DNA from 4 places in the Caenimonas aquaedulcis genome. Region 4 is predicted to be linked to each of the others. Evidence: predicted binding sites of a transcription regulator. Region 4 holds the regulator's gene; each other region holds the start of a gene.
The links. The regulator sigma-54, encoded in region 4, starts transcription at its own class of promoters, with help from an activator protein. The targets are predictions, from matches to a motif close to TGGCANGNAANCTGCTTT.

Region 1: a site for sigma-54 is predicted at 2,248-2,265, ahead of I5803_RS12050 (ammonium transporter). Genes of this name have one in related genera too.
Region 2: a site for sigma-54 is predicted at 1,988-2,005, ahead of I5803_RS02440 (pilin). Genes of this name have one in related genera too.
Region 3: a site for sigma-54 is predicted at 1,986-2,003, ahead of I5803_RS13975 (TorF family putative porin). Genes of this name have one in related genera too.

Annotation. Positions count from the first base shown of each region.
Region 1 covers NZ_JADWYS010000001.1:2,493,793-2,498,374, forward strand. The annotation lists gene I5803_RS12040 (GMC family oxidoreductase) at 1-407, shown strand, start outside; gene I5803_RS12045 (hypothetical protein) at 404-733, opposite strand; gene I5803_RS12050 (ammonium transporter) at 767-2,209, opposite strand; gene I5803_RS12055 (DUF2946 family protein) at 2,535-3,065, shown strand; gene I5803_RS12060 (c-type cytochrome) at 3,115-4,038, opposite strand; tRNA gene I5803_RS12065 (tRNA-Arg) at 4,177-4,252, shown strand; gene I5803_RS12070 (sensor histidine kinase) at 4,276-4,582, opposite strand, start outside.
Region 2 covers NZ_JADWYS010000001.1:530,667-535,248, reverse strand. The annotation lists gene I5803_RS02445 (calcium-binding protein) at 39-1,286, opposite strand; gene I5803_RS02440 (pilin) at 1,475-1,948, opposite strand; tRNA gene I5803_RS02435 (tRNA-Lys) at 2,185-2,260, opposite strand; gene I5803_RS02430 (tRNA threonylcarbamoyladenosine dehydratase) at 2,287-3,066, opposite strand; gene ybgF (tol-pal system protein YbgF) at 3,063-3,863, opposite strand; gene pal (peptidoglycan-associated lipoprotein Pal) at 3,866-4,399, opposite strand; gene tolB (Tol-Pal system beta propeller repeat protein TolB) at 4,446-4,582, opposite strand, start outside.
Region 3 covers NZ_JADWYS010000001.1:2,909,244-2,913,825, forward strand. The annotation lists gene I5803_RS22255 (TIGR03032 family protein) at 1-290, shown strand, start outside; gene I5803_RS13970 (YifB family Mg chelatase-like AAA ATPase) at 301-1,827, opposite strand; gene I5803_RS13975 (TorF family putative porin) at 2,041-2,790, shown strand; gene glnK (P-II family nitrogen regulator) at 2,813-3,151, shown strand; gene I5803_RS13985 (ammonium transporter) at 3,180-4,582, shown strand, end outside.
Region 4 covers NZ_JADWYS010000001.1:3,050,129-3,054,710, forward strand. The annotation lists gene I5803_RS14615 (thiol:disulfide interchange protein DsbA/DsbL) at 1-419, shown strand, start outside; gene lptA (lipopolysaccharide transport periplasmic protein LptA) at 522-1,133, shown strand; gene lptB (LPS export ABC transporter ATP-binding protein) at 1,142-1,918, shown strand; gene I5803_RS14630 (RNA polymerase factor sigma-54) at 1,940-3,502, shown strand; gene I5803_RS14635 (THUMP domain-containing class I SAM-dependent RNA methyltransferase) at 3,499-4,582, shown strand, end outside.

The DNA of each region.
Region 1 (4,582 bases), 560 kb from region 4:
AGGATGCGCCAGCCATCGCGCCCAATTACCTCAGCACGCCGGAAGACCGGAAGGTGGCGGCGGATTCGCTGCGGGTGACGCGCCGCATCGTGGCCCAGCCCGCGCTCGCGAAATACGAGCCGCAGGAGTGGAAGCCCGGCACCCAGTACCAGGGCGACGAAGAGCTTGCGACGCTCGCCGGTGACATCGCCACCACCATCTTCCATCCGGTGGGCACCACGAAGATGGGCGCGGACGGCGACGCCATGGCGGTGCTCGATTCGCAATTGCGCGTGCGCGGCGTGGCCGGGCTGCGCGTCGTCGATGCGGGAGCGATGCCCACCATCACGAGCGGCAACACCAACTCACCCACGCTGATGATGGCCGAGAAGGCCGCGGGCTGGATCCTGCGCGACGCGGCGCGCTAGCGCATGCGCCCCACGTAGGACGAGGGCAGATCCGCGGGCGACGGCGGCGGCGCAGCGGAGCGCTCGCGCAGCAGTTGCGCCGCGGTCTGGGCCAGGGGCACGCGCTTCTCGGGCGTCGGCTCGAGCACCGCGAGTTCGAGCTTGTCGGCCCATTCGTTCAGTTCGTCGTGCCCATCCTCCAGGGCCTTGGCACGCGCGAAGCGGATGACTTCCATCGCGTACTCCAGGTTCACCGCCATCCACTCCGTGTCCGTCACGCGGCCCGTCTTGCGCCTCAGCAGCACGTGCAGGTGGGCGGCAATGGCAAGTTTCTGGCTGACCAGCATGAAGAGCTCCTTGCGATGTTCAGGGGGCCCGCATCAGGTGGTGATGCGCTCGCGGTGCTGCGAGATGTCCAGCCCGGTCAGCTCTGCGTTCTCTTCCACGCGCAGGCCGACAATCCACTTGGTGAGGAGCAGCAGGACCGCCGTCATGCCGCCGCTATAGAGGAGGACAGCGCCCGCGTCGATGGCCTGCACCAGCACGCTGCCCTCGACACCGGACACGCCCTTGTTGGCAAGCAGGCCGGTCATCAGGCAGCCCACGATGCCGCCGATGCCGTGGACACCGAAGACGTCGAGCGAATCGTCGGCGCGCAGCAAGCGCTTGAGCGCGGTAGCGCCCCAGTAGCACGCGAGACCCGCGACCACGCCGATCACGAGCGCCGAAGAGGGCGTGACGAATCCCGACGCGGGCGTGATCGCCACGAGTCCCGCGACGAGGCCCGAGCACAACCCGAGCAAGGATGGGCGGCTTCGGATCACCCACTCGCCAAACATCCAGGCCATCGCGCCGGCCGCGGCCGCGATGTGTGTGACCAGCATCGCCATGCCCGCGCGGCCGTCGGCGGCCACGGCGGAGCCGGCATTGAAGCCGAACCAGCCGACCCACAGCATGCCGGCGCCTGCCATGGTGAGGCCGAGGTTGAAGGGCTCGAACGCCTCGCGGCCGTAGCCGCGGCGCGGCCCGAGGAAGTACGCGCAGACCAGGCCGGAGATGCCCGCGTTGATGTGCACGACGGAGCCGCCCGCGAAATCGAGCGCACCCATCTGCGCGAGCCAGCCGCCCGGCTCCCACACCCAGTGCGCGATCGGCGCGTAGACGAACATCGACCACAGTGCGATGAACCACAGCATCGCGGAGAACTTCATGCGCTCCACGAACGAGCCGACCACGAGCGCGGCCGTGATGATCGCGAAGGTGAGCTGGAACATGGAATAGACCGACTCGGGGATGTTGGGCGCGACATGGCTCACGACGACCTTGCCCGCGTCCTTCAGGTATTCCATGCCGCTGAACCAGAGGCGCGAGTTGCCGCCGATGAAGCCGTTGCCGGGCGTGAATGCCCACGAATAGCCCACCGTGTACCAAAGCATGCTGACCAGCCCGGTAATCGCGACGACGCTTGCCATGGTGTTGATGACACTCTTCTTGCGCACCATGCCGGCGTAGAAGAGCGCGATGCCCGGCAGTGTCATGAGAAGCACCAAAGCGGTGGACGTCATCATCCACGCAGTGTCCGCGCCATTGATGGTGTCCGTGCCCACCAGCGTCGGGTGCGTGAGTGGCGCGGGCGCTGGGGCCGATGCGGGCTTCGCGACAGCGCTGGCGGCGGGGACGGCATCGGCAGGTGCGAGCGTCACCGGTGACGACGCGACGCTCGCAGGTTCGGGGGCGGATGCGGGTGCGGCCGCCTGGCTCCAGGCCGCGCCGTGGAGGCACAGGCAGGCGACGATTGCGACGAGAGGTGCGGCGAAGCGCATGGAGTGTGTCCTTCGGAATTTCCCAACGTGGGAGCGGGAGTGCATAAGTCGTGCCAGAAGCTACGTGTTCTTACGAATAGCACCAGCAGCGGGCACAGGGGACGAGAACGCAGGGTGGGAAAGTCCCGATGCACTATCGAAGTGCGGGCAGGTACAGTGCGTGCACTCGACTGCGGGCCCCCACAGGTCAGCGAGGGCGAGGGACCGAGGAGACAAACCAAGAAAACCCAGAATCGAATTTGTTCGGCTCATCCTTGTCGGATGTGTTGTTTGCAAGGCGCCGCATGCGGCGCCTTTTTTATGGCGCCCGCCGGATAATTCGAGGATGGATGACATCGTCAGGCAGGCCCTCGCCAAGTGGCCCAACGTGCCGCACTGCTACGGTTGGCTCGGACTCGACGCGCGCGGCAACTGGTACATGCGCGATGACCGGATGCAGGCCGCGGGCCCGTTTCCCCAAAGCAAGGGATCGCTGCTGCGCCATGAAAAGCTGGTGGAATTCATCCACCGCAACTACGACCACGACGACCGGGGCCAGTGGTTCTTCCAGAACGGCCCGCAGCGCGTCTACGTGGAACTCGAAGCGGCGCCCTTCATCTGGAGGATCGACGCGGACTTTTCGGTGAGTGCGCACACGGGCAGAGCTGCCGTGCCCCATGCGTGCTTCACGGATGAAGCCGGGCGACTCTATTTCGACTGCGACGTGGGCTTCGGCCTGGTGCATACGCTCGACGTCGCGCAGGCGGCCGAGGCGATCGAGCAGGGCCGATGGACACCCGCCGAGGTGCAGTCCAGCGAATTGCCGGTGCGCTTTGGATTCATCGCAAGCCCCGCAGCCGCTAAAGCCGCCGCCTGAAACGACAAGGCCGGTCACAGACCGGCCTTGTGTTCGATGCGCCGCCGAATTATTTGGCGGCGTTCACCATGTATTCCACCGCCGCGCGGATATCCGCTTCGGGGGCTGCGGTACCGCCCTTGGGGGGCATGGCCCCCTTGCCGGCGAGGACGCTCTTCACGAGGGCGGGGAGGCCCGTCTTGATGCGCGGCGCCCACGCGGCCTTGTCGCCGAACCTGGGAGCATTCGCGGCGCCCGTGGCGTGGCACGCGAAGCAGGCTTGCTTGTAGAGCGCCTCGCCCGCGCCGCCGGCAGCTGCCTGGGGTGCGGCAGCAGCGGGAGCTGCTGCCACGACAGTCGTGGGGGCAGGTGCGGCCGCAGCAGCAGGAGCCGCCGCGGCGGCAGGCACCGAGGTTTGCACCATCGCGGCACCGGAAGCAGCCGACGCCTGGACGGGCGCGGCCGGCGCCTTCGGCTCCGCGAACTTCGCGCCGCCGGCATTGGCCAGGTAGGCCACGGCACGCGCCACTTCGACATCGTCGAAATCGCCGCCGCCCTGCGCGGGCATCGCACCCTTGCCGTGCAGCGCGGAATTAACCAGTGCTTCGAAGCCGGTGCGGATGCGAGGGCCCCATGCGGCGGCGTCCGCCAGCTTGGGCGCGCCGGCGGCGCCGGTGGAATGGCAGGTGGTGCACTGGGCCTTGAAGACGTCCTCGCCGCTCTTGAGCGGACGGTTGGCGTCACGGATCTCGACCATGCCCACCTTGCGGATGCGCTCGGCCACGCCGCGATCCAGGTCCTGGGTGGTCACGCCGCCCAGCGCGTGGGCTTCGGCCTGCGTGCTGCCGGAAGGCTTGTTCTCGGACACGACGTACGCCACGAGCCCGATGATGATGAACACCGGGGCGACGAACGAGAAAAACACCGCGAGCAGGAGCTGTTGGGGGGTCTTGATTGGGCCGGTGTGGGCTTCTTCGTGCGTGCTGTCGCTCATGGCGTCCTCAAAATGGCGGGGCGTTGCAAATCAACCTTTGATTATAGCTGTGAGGGGTTGGCGGGATCGCACGAGCCGGCGCGGCGCAAAGCGGGAGGCGCCATGGGCGATAATGCGCGCTGCACCCAAGTTCCATGCGCGGCTGTAGCTCAGTGGATAGAGTATTGGCCTCCGAAGCCAAGGGTCGTGGGTTCGATCCCCGCCAGCCGCACCACGCCTTCGCGCAATCCCTGCGCATCACTCCCGCTTCGTGACCGGCCCCGCAGCGCCTGCTCCCGGCAGTTCGACGACAAAGCGCGACCCCCTGCCGAGCCGCGAGGCGACTTCGAATTTCAGGCCCAGCACCGCGACCAGGCGGCTCACGATGGACAGGCCCAGGCCGAAGCCGCGACTCGCCCCGTCCTCCTCGTTGGCATTGCGCGCGCGATAGTAGTCGCCCATGATCAGCTCGAGTTCATCCGCCGGGATGCCGATGCCCGTGTCCCACACTTCGATGCGAAGGCTGCCTCGGCCTCGCCGGCAGGCCACGAGGACGCCGCCCGAC
Region 2 (4,582 bases), 2.5 Mb from region 4:
GCCGGGTTCACGCCGTCAACGGCCCGGCTGCACAACCGTCAAAAAATGAAGTTCGCCGCGGTGAGCGAGGAACTTACGCCCGTCAGTTGGATCGCGATGTCGTTGGTGGCGTCCAGCATGCCGTTCGCATCGAGGTCCACGTGCAGCAGGGACGTGGACGTGTCGAACACCGCGCGGATCGCGCCAGCGTGCAGGGCGGCATCGACCGCGGCCGCGCCGCTGACGTTGCCCATGAAGGTGGCTGCGCCATGCGTGAGCGCGGTGAAGTCGAGCAGGTCCCCGCCGGGCCCGCCCGTGAAGTCCGTGACGATGTCCACGCCCGTGCTGTCCGAAGACTCATAGGCATAGACGTAGGCGTAGGTGTCCACGCCGGCGCCACCGGTCATTACGTCCTTGGCGGGTCCGCCGCGAATCCAGTCGTTGCCGGGGCCCGCATCCACGACGTCGGATGCGCGGCCCGCGAAAATGATGTCGTCCCCCGCGCCGGCGGCGATCGTGTCGTTGCCGAAGCCCGCGACGATGATGTCGTTGCCGCCGCCCACGCCGATCGCCAGGTCGTTGGTGTTGCCGTACAGGTAGACGTGCAGCCCCGCGTCGAACGTGGCCGCGGCGACGGTCTTCACGGACATCAGGGCGATCTGCCAGCCGGGGGACAGGTCCAGGGCTGCATTGCCGGTGATGTTCAGCGTGGTGTGCGCGGTCGTCGACAGCGTGAGCGTGTTGGTGACGGACGCCGGCGTGGCACTCGTCGTGGTCGAGACGAGATCGAGCGTTTCGACGCCCGGCGCATCGATGGTCTTGAAGTCGGCGGAGCCCGGGGCAGCAAGCTTCAGCGTGAGCTGGTCGTTGCCGTGCGTCGCATCCGCCAGGGTCACGGTCATGTTGCCCGTCGCAGCGGCGTCCGATTCGATGGTCCCGCCCGTGAGGAGCCCCTTGACCTGCGCCGCCGCATAGCCGGCATCCAGCTTCAAGGTCTGGGGGCCCGCAAGGCCGGTGAGATCGAGCGTGCCGGAAAGGCGCTGCGTGAGCTCGGTCGTCGTGCTGTGCGCGAGCGTCCCGTCCGCCGCCCACGTATAGCCGCTGCCCGGCGTCGCGACCCATCCCCGCACCATCGACGCGCTGATGGAGGCCCCGCGCCCGAGGCTCAAGGCGTAGGCGAGCTGATCCGCGGTGAGACCGAAGCCCGCGGCGTCGTTCGCCACCTGGGCGTCGGAAGGATGGCGCGAGAAGTAGTAGGCGATGTCCGCGTCGGAGATACGCTGGCCGTGGGATGTGACAAGGGTCATTGATGTGTTCGGGTGGTTGCGCGCCCAGTCTGCTGAGCTTCGCGCCACCAGTTTGTCGGTGGCATGCCACCTTCCCGGCGCCGCAAGGACCGACCCCGTGTAGGAGAGCGGCCACACGCTGGATTCGCGGCGCAAAAAAAAGCGGCCTCCGCAGAGGCCGCTCCTTCGAGGCTGACGGTCAGGTCAGCTTAGCCGCGGCAGGAGCCCGGCAGGTACTTCGGCAGGACGCCGTTGGTGGCGGCGGGGCCGCAAACCCACTTGAACACCGCGCCGCCGAGGTTGGCGGGGACGGCGGAGGTGACCGTGTCCGTCGCCCAGGGCGTCAGCGTGATCTTCTTGTCGTCGATGTTGGTGTCGTTGAAGCCGGTGGCTTCCACGGTGATGACGCCATTCGAATCCGTGTGGATGCTCTTGACGTACTTGCTCGATTGCGAGGAAGACTCACAGCCCCAGCCATCGGCGGCCGGCGTAGTGCTGCCCGATTGGTACACCTCCGTGATGGTGGTGCGGCAGGCCGAGGCCGCGAGCACGACCTCCGACATCTTGGCGCGTTTCGTGTAGTCCTGGTAGGCGGGCAATGCCACCGCGGCCAGGATACCGATGATCGCGACAACGATCATCAGTTCGATCAGGGTAAAGCCCTGTTGCAGTTGACGCTTCATCGAGGTTCTCCAGTAGGTTGATTGAAAAAGCCATGAGGTAGCGCAATTGCCGTGCCACGAGGAATGCCGGTGTTTGGGAGCGCTGCGGGCCCCTTTCATCGGATGCGTGACATTCCGCGCTCGATTAATGACACGAATGACGAGGCGGGGGACTTTTGCGCGATTAAATCCGCCTCGCGCGCGTACGGGACAGGCGAAAAAAAGGGACGCCATGGGAGGCGTCCCTTCGAGGATCATGGTAGGACGTACAAGATTCGAACTTGTGACCAACGGATTAAAAGTCCGCTGCTCTACCAACTGAGCTAACGTCCCGCAAAGCCCGTGATTATAGCCTGCTGTCAGGCCGTCTTCGCGCTCGACGCGATGCGATCGAGCACGACACCCGCGGCGCACTGCCCGAAGGTCGCCGTGACGCTCACCACCGAGCCGTATCCATGGCAATTGAGCGAGCCGTCGCCCTCGATGGCGCACGACGGGTCGGGCGGGGCCACGGGCTCACGGCTGAAGACGCACGTGACACCGATCTTCCTGCCCTCGCGCGGCGCGCCGTGGAGCTTGCGAAGGCGATAACGCAGCTGCGCGAGCAAGGGGTCGTGCGTGGTGTGGGCGAGGTCGTCGACGTCGACCTTGTGCGCAAGGCGCTTGCCGCCCGCGGCGCCCACCACGACCAGGGCGCTGCGGCTTTGCAACGCCCATGCCGCGATGGCCACCTTGCCGTGCACCTGGTCGCAGGCGTCGATGACGGCGGTGACACCCTCTGGGAGCAGCCCCGGCCAGTTGCCCGGCTCGACGAATTCCTCGATGCCCAGCACCCGGCAGGTCGGATTGATCTGCGCGATGCGCTGCGACATGGCTTCGACCTTGGCCTGCCCCAGCGTGCCCGCGAGTGCATGCACCTGCCGGTTGATGTTGGATTCGGCCACGTGGTCCAGGTCGATCAGCGTGAGCCGCCCCACCCCGCTGCGCGCCAGCGCCTCCGCAGCCCAGGAGCCCACGCCGCCGATGCCGACCACGGCCACGTGCGCCGCACGCATCGCGCCGGCACCCGCCACACCGTAGAGCCGCTCCAGGCCACCGAAGCGGCGCTGCAGGTCGGCGGCTTCGTCGAGGTGCGTCACCGCAGCTTGGACAGGCGCTCCTTGGCCGCTTGCGCGGCTTCGGACTGCGGATAGGCCTTGATGAGTTCGTCGAGCGTGCGGCGCGCCGCGGCGTTGTCCTTGAGCTCGATCTGGCAGTTGGCGATCGACAGCACCGCCTCCGGCGCGCGCGGATGGTCGGGCGCCTGCTGCAGCAGCGCGCGGAAATTCGCGATGGCGCCGCGGTAGTCGCGGTTGGCGAACTGCGAGTTGCCGAGCCAGAAGAGGGCCGTGGGACGGAAGCCGCTTTGCGGGTAGCGCCTGATGAAGTCGGCGAATGCGGCCTGCGCCGCGGGGAAGTCGCCCTTGCGGAACAGCGCCAGCGCTGCCTCGAAATCGCGGCCCTCGGTCGGATCCGCGATGAACTCGCGTCCGTCGACGGACACCTTGGCCGGTTCCACCTTGCGCAGCCGTTCCTCGACGCTCGTGGCGAGATCGCGCTGGCGGCGCTGCGCCTCGGCGAGTTCGCGCACCAGCTGCTCGTTCTGCCCCGTCAGCCGCGCGACTTCGCCGCGCAGCTGCTCGATCTGGTTTTGCAGGTCCAGCATGGCACGGCGCATCTGCGCGGCTTCCTGGCGCTGGTCCTCCGCCGTGCGTTCGCCGGCCATGCGCATCGCCTCGACGCGCTGGCGCAAGTCCAGGATGGCGCGGCGCGCTTCGTCGTCCTCGAAGAGGGCCGCCGACGCGCCGGTGCTGGCGCCCAGGCAGAGCACGGCCGCGGCGGCCGCGAGTGCGCCGCGAACGGCCGGCGCGCGGGTGAGGGCAGCGATCGTGCGCATCTTCAGCGGTACGTGAACTCGGCGCGGCGGTTCTGCGCCCAGGCCGATTCATCGCTGCCCATCGCGGCCGGTTTTTCCTTGCCGAAGCTCACGGCCTCCATCTGCGCATCGGGCACGCCCAGCAGCGTCAGCGCGCGGCGCACGGCCTCGGCGCGCCTCTGGCCGAGGGCCAGGTTGTATTCGCGGCCGCCGCGCTCATCGGTGTGCCCTTCGATGTTCAGCTTGCGCGACGGGTTGGCCTTCATCCAGCGCGCGTGGCCGTCGACGATGCTCTGGTATTCGGGCTTGATGACGTAGCTGTCGTAGTCGAACAGGATCACGCGCGCGACGTTCTGCGGGCCGAGATTGGTGAGTCCCGCGTTGTCGGTGACCACGGGCTCCACCTTGCTCTGCGTGCCCCCGCCGCCGGGCTGCTGCGGCAAGGTGCCGATCTTCTTGTCCTCGACGGGAGGCTGGTCCAGGGGAACGCTGGAGCAGCCGGCCATGACCAGGGCCATGGCCGCGGCGCCGATTGCAAGGTTCATTCGCTTGATCATTCGATTACCTCCAAAACAAAAATTCAAGAATTCATTCGATGCGGATTCATTTCTGGAACGGGCCCCAGTCGGGCTCGCGGATGTCGCCGCCCTTGCCCGCCAGACGCGCCTTGATCTTGCCGTCGAGCGTGGTCGTCATGAGCGCCTCCTGGCCGTTCTGCCGGGTCGCATAGACGATGAGGC
Region 3 (4,582 bases), 140 kb from region 4:
CACCCGAATCATTGGCGCCCTATGCCAGTCTCACTTTTCCCTCGCTTGCGCCCGGCAGCGCAGGGCTGGCGGCGCTCACCGGTGAACTGCTGGGCGTCTCGGCCATGGCGGGTGGCACGATGGTGGGCATGGCGCTTGCCGAACGTCTGGGGGACCAGGATGCGCGCGTTTGCTCCCTGATGGTCGAGCCCGGCTTCCGGCGCCGGGGGATCGCCACGCGGTTGGTGCTGCATTTGCAGCGCCTGCTTGCCCAACGCGGTTTGCAACTGTCGTCCTCGCTCACACAGTGAGCGTTGCGCGCTACGCGTGCGCGGTCAATCCCCTGCGGTACTGCACCGCTTCCGCGACATGCGCGACTTCCGTCTGCGCGCTGCCCGCGAGGTCGGCCACGGTGCGCGCGACCTTCAGCACGCGATGCGTCGATCGCGCGCTCCATCCCAGGCGGGCGGACGCCGTCTGCAGGAATATCCCGGCGGCCTCGGCGAGCCGCGCATGCTGGTCGATCTCCTTGCCCTGCAACGCGTGGTTGGCCTTGCCTTGCCGCTGCATGGCCAGCGCGCGCGCGGCTGCGCAGCGCGCGCGGATCGCAACCGTCGACTCGCCCGGCGGCGCTTCCAGCAATTGCTGCGCCGGCAGCGAGGGCACCTCCACATGCAGGTCGATGCGGTCCAGCAGCGGCCCGCTCAGCTTGCCCTGGTAGCGCGAGACCTGATCGGGCGTGCAGCGGCAGGCCTTGTGCGGCGCGCCGAGGAAGCCGCACGGGCAGGGGTTCATCGCGCCGACGAACTGGAAGCGTGCGGGGAATTCCGCGCGGCGCGCGGCGCGCGCGATCGTGATGTGTCCCGTCTCCAGCGGTTCTCGCAAAGCTTCCAGTGCGGCGCGCGGAAATTCCGGCAGCTCGTCGAGGAAGAGCACGCCATGATGCGCGAGCGAGATCTCGCCCGGTCGCGGCGGCGATCCGCCGCCGACCAGCGCAACCGCGCTCGCCGAATGATGCGGCGCGCAGGTCGGGCGCACCGCCCAGCGCTCCAGCGAAAAACGGCCCGACAAACTCGCGACGGCGGCGCTCTCCAAAGCTTCGTCCACAGTCATCGCGGGCAGCAGGCCCGCGAAACGCTGCGCCAGCATCGACTTGCCGGAGCCGGGCGGTCCCATCAGCAGCATGCTGTGTCCGCCCGCCGCGGCGATCTCCAGGGCGCGCTTGGCGCCGGCGTGCCCCTTCACGTCGGCGAGGTCCAGGCCGGTCTCCTCCCCCGCTTTCACGTCGGTCACGACCTGGCTCCATCCTTCGCTTGCTTCGGCTTCGCCTTCGGGGGGAAACTGCCGCACGACATCCAGAAGGTGTTTCGCGCGGTACACGCGCGCGCCGGGCACCAGCGCCGCTTCCTCGGCGCTCCCGGGTGGAAGCACGAGGCGGGTGCTGGCACCCGCGGTGTAGAGAGCGACGCTCATGGCGAGCGCCCCGCGCACCGGCCGCAGTTCGCCGGACAAGGACAGCTCACCCGCGAATTCCCAGCCCGCAAGGCGCGACGCCGACACCTGCCCGCTTGCGGCGAGGATGCCCAGCGCGATCGGCAGGTCGAAGCGGCCCGAGTCCTTGGGCAGGTCGGCCGGCGCGAGGTTGACCGTGATCCGCTTGTTGTGCGGAAACTCCAGCCCGCAGTTCTGCAGCGCCGAGCGCACCCGCTCGCGCGCTTCCTTCACTTCGACGTCCGCCAGGCCCACCAGCGTGAAGCTGGGCAGGCCGTTGGCGAGGTGGACTTCCACGGTCACCGCCGCGGCTTCGAGCGCGACCTGTGCGCGGCTCTGCACCAAAGACAGGCTCATTGTTGTTTTCCTCCCCATCCGGGTGCGTGTTTATCGTTGGTGCAGCCAATCCAGCTATCGGCACCATGGCGGTGCAATCCGGCCCTGCTACATGTCCGAATCCGCATAACGGCGCCGCCTTCCATCAGGCCGACGCACAGCCCCGTGCTTGTGACTTATGGCACGCGTCCTGCTTAGGCTGAGTTCATCCCTTTCTTTCATCAGGAGAACTCAGTGGCATTCAAGACGACCCAACAAATGATTCTGGCGGCCATGGCCCTGTCGGGCACCGGCGCATTCGCCCAGGCCGCGGCTCCCGCTGCCCCGGAGCCGGACTACACGCTCTCCTATAACGTGGGCGCCGTCACCGACTACCGCTACCGCGGCATTTCGCAGTCGCGCCTGAAGCCTGCCATCCAGGGCGGCATCGACTTCTCCCACAAGAGCGGCTTCTACCTGGGCACCTGGCTGTCCAGCATCAAGTGGATCAAGGATGCCGGCGGCGACGCATCGGTCGAATGGGACATCTATGGCGGCTACAAGGGCACCGCGGGCCCGATCGGCTACGACGTCGGCGTGCTGCGCTACCAGTACCCGAGCGCCAACCTGGCCGTGAGCCCGAACACCACCGAGGTCTACATCGCCGGCACCTACGGTCCGGCGACCCTCAAGTACTCGCACTCGCTGACCGACACCTTCGGGTTCTTCGACAGCAAGGGCAGCTACTACATCGACGGCAGCGCAACGTTCGACCTGGGCAGCGGCTGGTCCGTCGTGCCGCACGTGGGCTACCAGAAGATCAAGAACACGTCCGCCGCCTCGTACACGGACTACTCCATCACCCTCGGCAAGGACTTCGGCAACGGCATCTCCGCCACCGCCGCGGTCGTCGCGACGGATGCCGACGACACGATGTACTTCACCCCGTCGGGCAAGTTCACCGGACGCACGGGCCTCGTGCTCGGCGTCAAGTACAGCTTCTGAAGCCGCCCTCCAAGGAGCAGACATGAAACTCGTCACGGCAATCATCAAACCGTTCAAGCTGGATGAGGTGCGTGAAGCCCTCTCCGGCATCGGCGTGCAGGGCATCACGGTGACCGAGGTCAAGGGCTTCGGCCGCCAGAAGGGCCACACCGAGCTGTACCGCGGCGCGGAATACGTCGTGGACTTCCTGCCGAAGGTCAAGATCGAGGCGGCAGTGGCCGACGACCTGGTCGACCGCGTCATCGAAGCCGTGGAAGCGGCGGCCCGCACCGGCAAGATCGGCGACGGGAAGATCTTCGTCTACAACCTCGAGCAGGTTGTCCGCATCCGCACCGGCGAGACCGGCAAGGAAGCCCTCTAGGCCCACCACCCCACGAAAAGAGACAAACATGAGAAAGCTTCTCGCTTCCCTGGGCCTCGCCCTGGGCCTGCTGGCAGGCGGCGCCGCGCTCGCGCAGGCGCCCGCGGCCAGCGCGCCCGAACCCGCGGCCACCACGGCCTCCGCCGCTGCGGCACCCGCCGCGGCAGCAGCCGCCTCGGCGCCCGCCGCCGCAGCGGCACCCGCAGCCGCGGCATCCGCTCCCCCCGCCGCCGTCCCCAACAAGGGCGACGTCTCCTGGATGATCGTGGCGACCTTGCTGGTCATCATGATGTCGATCCCGGGCCTGGCCCTCTTCTACGGCGGCCTCGTGCGCAGCAAGAACATGCTGTCGGTGCTGATGCAGGTGTTCGTCACCTTCTCGCTGATCGTCGTGCTGTGGTGCATCTACGGCTACAGCCTCGCGTTCACGGAGGGCAACAGCTTCATCGGCGGCTTCGACCGCCTCTTCATGAAGGGCCTGTTCGATCCCGCCAAGGGCGAGTTCGCGATGGGGGCCACCTTCAGCAAGGGCGTCGTCATCCCCGAGCTGCTGTTCATGGCGTTCCAGGCCACGTTCGCGGCCATCACCTGCTGCCTGATCATCGGCGCCTTCGCCGAGCGCATCAAGTTCTCGGCGATGCTGCTGTTCATGGTCCTGTGGTTCACCTTCAGCTATGCGCCGATCGCGCACATGGTCTGGTTCTGGATGGGCCCGGACGCCTACACCGCCAAGGACGTGGTGGACGGCCTGAACGCCAAAGCCGGCCTGATCTGGCAATGGGGCGCGCTGGACTTCGCGGGCGGCACCGTGGTGCACATCAACGCGGCCGTCGCCGGTCTCGTGGGTGCCTACGTCATCGGCAAACGGACGGGCTACGGCAAGGAATCCATGGCCCCGCACAGCCTGACGCTCACGATGGTCGGCGCTTCGCTGCTGTGGGTGGGCTGGTTCGGCTTCAACGCGGGCTCCGCGCTCGAAGCCGGCAATACCGCCGTCCTCGCCTTCATGAACACCTTCTCCGCCACGGCCGCCGCCGTGCTGGCGTGGTGCGCCGGTGAGGCGCTGTCCAAGGGCAAGGCTTCGATGCTGGGTGCCGCGTCCGGCGCCGTCGCCGGCCTCGTGGCGATCACCCCGGCCTGCGGCAACGTCGGCCTGATGGGCGCGATCGTCATCGGCTTCATCGCCGGCTTCGCCTGCCTCTGGGGCGTCAATGGCCTCAAGCGCATGCTCGGCGCCGACGACTCGCTGGACGTGTTCGGCGTCCACGGTGTCGGCGGCATCGTCGGCGCGCTGCTGACGGGCGTGTTCAACAACCAGGCGCTGGGCGGCCCCGGCCTGGTGGGCGACTGGGTCACGGCTGCCGTGTCCTCCGTCCCGGTGATGGACCAGGTGTGGATCCAGTTCAAGGCCGTCATGGTCACGATCGTGTG
Region 4 (4,582 bases):
TGAAGAAGCTTCCGGACGACGTGGTGGTGAAGCGCGTCCCGGTGGCCTTCCGCGAGGAGATGGTGTTCCAGCAGCGCCTCTACTACACGCTCGAAGCGATGAACCGCCTCGACCTGCACGGCAAGGTCTTCAATTCCATCCATACCGAGCACGTGCCCGTGCACCAGCCGGCGTTCATCCTCGAATGGGCGGGCAAGCAGGGGCTGGACAAGGCGCGCTTCCAGGAAATCTACGGCTCCTTCGGCGTCACCGGCAAGGTGCGCCGCGCGATCGAGCTGGCGGATGCCTACAAGGTCGCGGCCGTCCCGGCGCTGGGCGTGGCCGGCCGGTACTACACCGATGGCGACCTCGCGCAGAACATGGACCGCGCGCTCCAGGTCGTGGACTACCTCATTGCCGAGTCGCGCAAGGCCAGGTAACTCCCTCGTCAGCAAAAGCCCAAGCAAAAAGCCCGCCATGCGGGCTTTTTGCTTGGGTCCGCCAACCGGGCCCGATACAATGCCAGCAAGATTCATGCCTCTATGAAACAACCCTACGTCCCCCTCCTGCTCGCCCTGGCCCTGGCTCTTGGCGGTGGCACCGCCCGCGCCGAGAAGGCGGACAAGGCCAAGCCCATGAACATCGAGGCCGACGCCCTGCGCTACGACGACCTCAAGCAGACCAGCGTCTTTACGGGCCGCGTGGTGGCGACCAAGGGCACGCTCGTGATCCGGGGCGCCCGCATCGACGTGCGCCAGGACGCGGAGGGCTACCAGTACGGCGTCGTCACGTCCGAGCCCGGCAAGCTCGCCTACTACCGCCAGAAGCGCGAGGGCGTGGACGAATTCATCGAGGGCGAGGGTGAAACCATCGAATACGACGGCAAGGCCGACAAGGTGAAGTTCGTCAAGCGCGCGGAGTTGAGGCGCTATCGGGGCGCCGCGCTGGCCGACGAGATGGTCGGCAGCCTGATCGTCTACGACAACAGCAACGACGTGTTCACCGTCGACGGCGGGCCTGCGAGTGCCGCCGTCGGCGGGCGGGTGCGCGCGGTGCTGTCGCCGCGCCCGGGGGCCTCGGCCGCCGCGGCTCCGGCCGCGCAACCGCCGGCCCAACTGCGGCCCAGCACCACCTTCGACGGGACGCGCAAGTGAGCGCCGTGATGCCGGACGCGCGGACCGCCGCGCCGCCTACGGGGCCCAGCCGCCTGCAGGCGCGCCACCTGCAAAAGACCTACGGCAGCCGCAAGGTCGTGAAGGACGTGTCGCTGGATGTCGCCAAGGGCGAGGTCGTCGGGCTGCTCGGCCCCAACGGCGCCGGCAAGACGACCTCGTTCTACATGATCGTCGGCCTCGTTCGCGCCGACGCCGGCGAGATCTCGATCGATGGCAAGTCCGTCGAGCACATGCCGATCCACCGGCGTTCGCGCCTGGGCCTGTCCTACCTGCCGCAGGAAGCTTCGATCTTCCGCAAGCTCAACGTGGCGGAGAACGTGCGCGCCGTGCTGGAGCTGCAACGCGACGCCGCGGGCCAGCCGCTCACGCGCGCCGAGATCGACAAGCGCCTCACCGCGCTCCTGCAGGACCTGCGCGTGGACCATCTGCGCGATTCGCCGGCGCTCGCGCTGTCCGGCGGCGAGCGGCGCCGCGTGGAGATCGCGCGCGCCCTCGCGACGCAGCCGCGCTTCATCCTGCTGGACGAGCCCTTCGCGGGGATCGACCCGATCGCGGTGATCGAGATCCAGCGCATCATCGGCTTCCTCAAGTCGCGCGGCATCGGCGTTCTGATCACCGACCACAACGTGCGCGAAACGCTGGGCATCTGCGACCACGCGTACATCATCAGCGACGGCCATGTGCTCGCGCAGGGCACGCCATCCGAGATCGTCAACAACGCCGACGTGCGGCGCGTCTATCTCGGCGAGCACTTCCGGATGTAGCTCTCCGCTTCGGTTACTTCCATGAAGCAAGGGCTTTCCCTCCGCGTCTCGCAGCATCTCGCGCTGACGCCCCAACTCCAGCAGTCGATCCGCCTGCTGCAGCTCTCCACGCTCGAGCTCTCCCAGGAAGTCGAGCAGATGCTCGACGACAACCCCTTCCTGGAAGTCACGCAGGAAGAGGCGCCGCGCGAGGAGTTCGGGCTGGCGCAGGCCGATGCGCCCGCCGTCGAGGAGTCCGGCGCGGGCGAAACCGAATTCGCCGATTACACCGGCACCTCTTCGGAGACCGCCGCGAGCAGCTCCGCCGACAGCGAGACGACCGCCACCGCCGACACGGAAATGAACGACTGGGACGGCGACGGCAGCACCGAGGTCGTTCCCGACGACGGCGAATGGGGCGGCGACGCGCCGGCGCGCAAGAACAACCTGGGCGGCGAAGACGTCGACGCCACGGACCTCGCGCGCGGCAACGAGTCGCTGCAGACGCACCTGCACCGCCAGGCGCTGTCCATGCGCCTGTGCGAGGAGGACCGCTTTGCGCTGCGCTTTCTCATCGAGTCGCTCAACGACGACGGCTATCTGGACGAATCGATCGAGTCGCTCGCCGCGAGCCTCGCGCCACAGGACCTGGAGCAGCAGGAAGAGCTCGTCCACCGCTTCACGGTCGCCCTGAACCTGCTGCACCACCTGGAGCCGGCGGGTGTAGGCGCCCGCTCGCTGGGCGAATGCCTGTCGCTGCAACTGCGCGCGATCCTGGCCGCAGGCGCCGCGCCGCCCGCCTGCGAGACGGCGCTGCGCATCTGCGGCCATCCGATGGAGCTGCTGGCGCGCCGCGACGTGAAGCGCCTCGTGCAGCTGTGCGGCGACACGGAGGCGCAGGTGAAGGCCGCGATCGGCCTCATCACGCGCCTGGAGCCCAAGCCCGGCCGCCGCTTCGTGGACGTCGAGCGCAACATCGTGATCCCCGACGTGCTCGTGACCAAGACGGGCCGCGCGCCGCAGTTCCGCTTCCGCGTGCAGCTCAATCCCGACGTGATGCCGCGGCTGCGCGTGCACGACATCTACGCGGGCGCGCTCAAGGCCCACAAGGGCGAGGGTCACCAGGCGCTGCAGCAGCGCCTGCAGGAGGCGCGCTGGTTCATCAAGAACATCCAGCAGCGCTTCGACACCATCCTTCGCGTGTCCAACGCCATCGTCGAGCGGCAGAAGAACTTCTTCGTGCACGGCGAGCTCGCGATGCGGCCGCTGGTGCTGCGCGAGATCGCGGACGAACTCGGGCTGCACGAATCCACGATCAGCCGCGTCACCACGGCCAAGTACATGGCGACGCCCTACGGCACCTTCGAGCTGAAGTATTTCTTCGGCTCGGCGCTCGGCACCGAGACGGGTGGCAACGCGTCGAGCACCGCGGTGCGCGCGCTCATCAAACAGTTCGTCGCCTCCGAGAGCGTGAAGAAACCGTTGTCGGACAGCCAGATCTCCGAGATGCTGAAAGAGCAGGGCATCGAGTGCGCGCGCCGCACTGTCGCGAAATACCGCGAGGCGCTGCGCATCGCGCCCGCCAACCTGAGAAAAGCCCTTTGAACGCCCTCCAGCTGTTTTTGCCCTGCGCCGCCGGCGTCGAGGGCTTCCTCGCCGACGAGGTGCACCGCCTCACCGGCCTCGCCGGGGACGACCTGCTGACGGGGCGCGGCGGCGTGTCGGTGCGCGCGTCCTGGCGCGAGGCGATGCGGCTGAACCTGCACAGCCGTCTCGCGCAGCGCGTGCTGGTGCAGCTGTCGCACACGCCCTATCGCAACGAGCAGGACCTCTACGAGGCGGCCTCCGCCGTCGCGTGGGAAATCTGGTTCACGCCGCGCGAGACCTTCAAGGTGGAGGTGACCGCGCAGCACAGCCCGCTCAAGAGCCTGAACTTCGCGGGCCTCAAGATCAAGGACGCCGTGGCGGACCGCTTCCGCCACAAGAGCGGCGAGCGGCCGAGCGTCGACGTGCAGTGGCCGCACGTGCGCGTGTATGCGCACCTGACGAGCGACCACGCGACGCTCTACATCGACACCTCCGGCGAGCCGCTCTTCAAGCGCGGCTGGCGCGAGGACAAGGGCGAGGCGCCGCTGAAGGAGACGCTGGCCGCCGCGATGATCGCCGCGAGCGGCTGGGACGCGAGCGTGCCGCTGTACGACCCGTGCTGCGGCAGCGGCACCATCGCGATCGAGGCCGCGCAGGTCGCGTGCAACATCGCGCCGGGCTTCCTGCGGCGCTTCGGCTTCGAACGCCTGCTGCCTTTCCAGGCGCATGTGTGGAAGGCGCTGTGGGAAGAAGCGCGCGAGATGCAGCGTCCGTCGCCCGTGCCGGTGTTCGGCAGCGACGTCGCGTTTCGCATGGTCGACTTCGCGCAGCGCAACGCGGAGCGCGGCGGCGTGGCCGACACGGTGCAGCTGCGCGGCGGCGACGCCCTGCAGCGCATGCCGCCGAGCGAGACGCCCGGCGTGATGCTGGTAAACCCGCCGTATGGCGAGCGGATCGAGACGGCCGGTGTCGCGGGCAAGTCGCAAGGCGGGCGCGAGCGCGCGGAGACGGAGGACGGCGGCGATTTCTTCGCCCAGCTCGCTTCGCACTGGAAAAAGAACTATTCCGGCTGGACCGCGTGGGTGCTCACGCCCGACC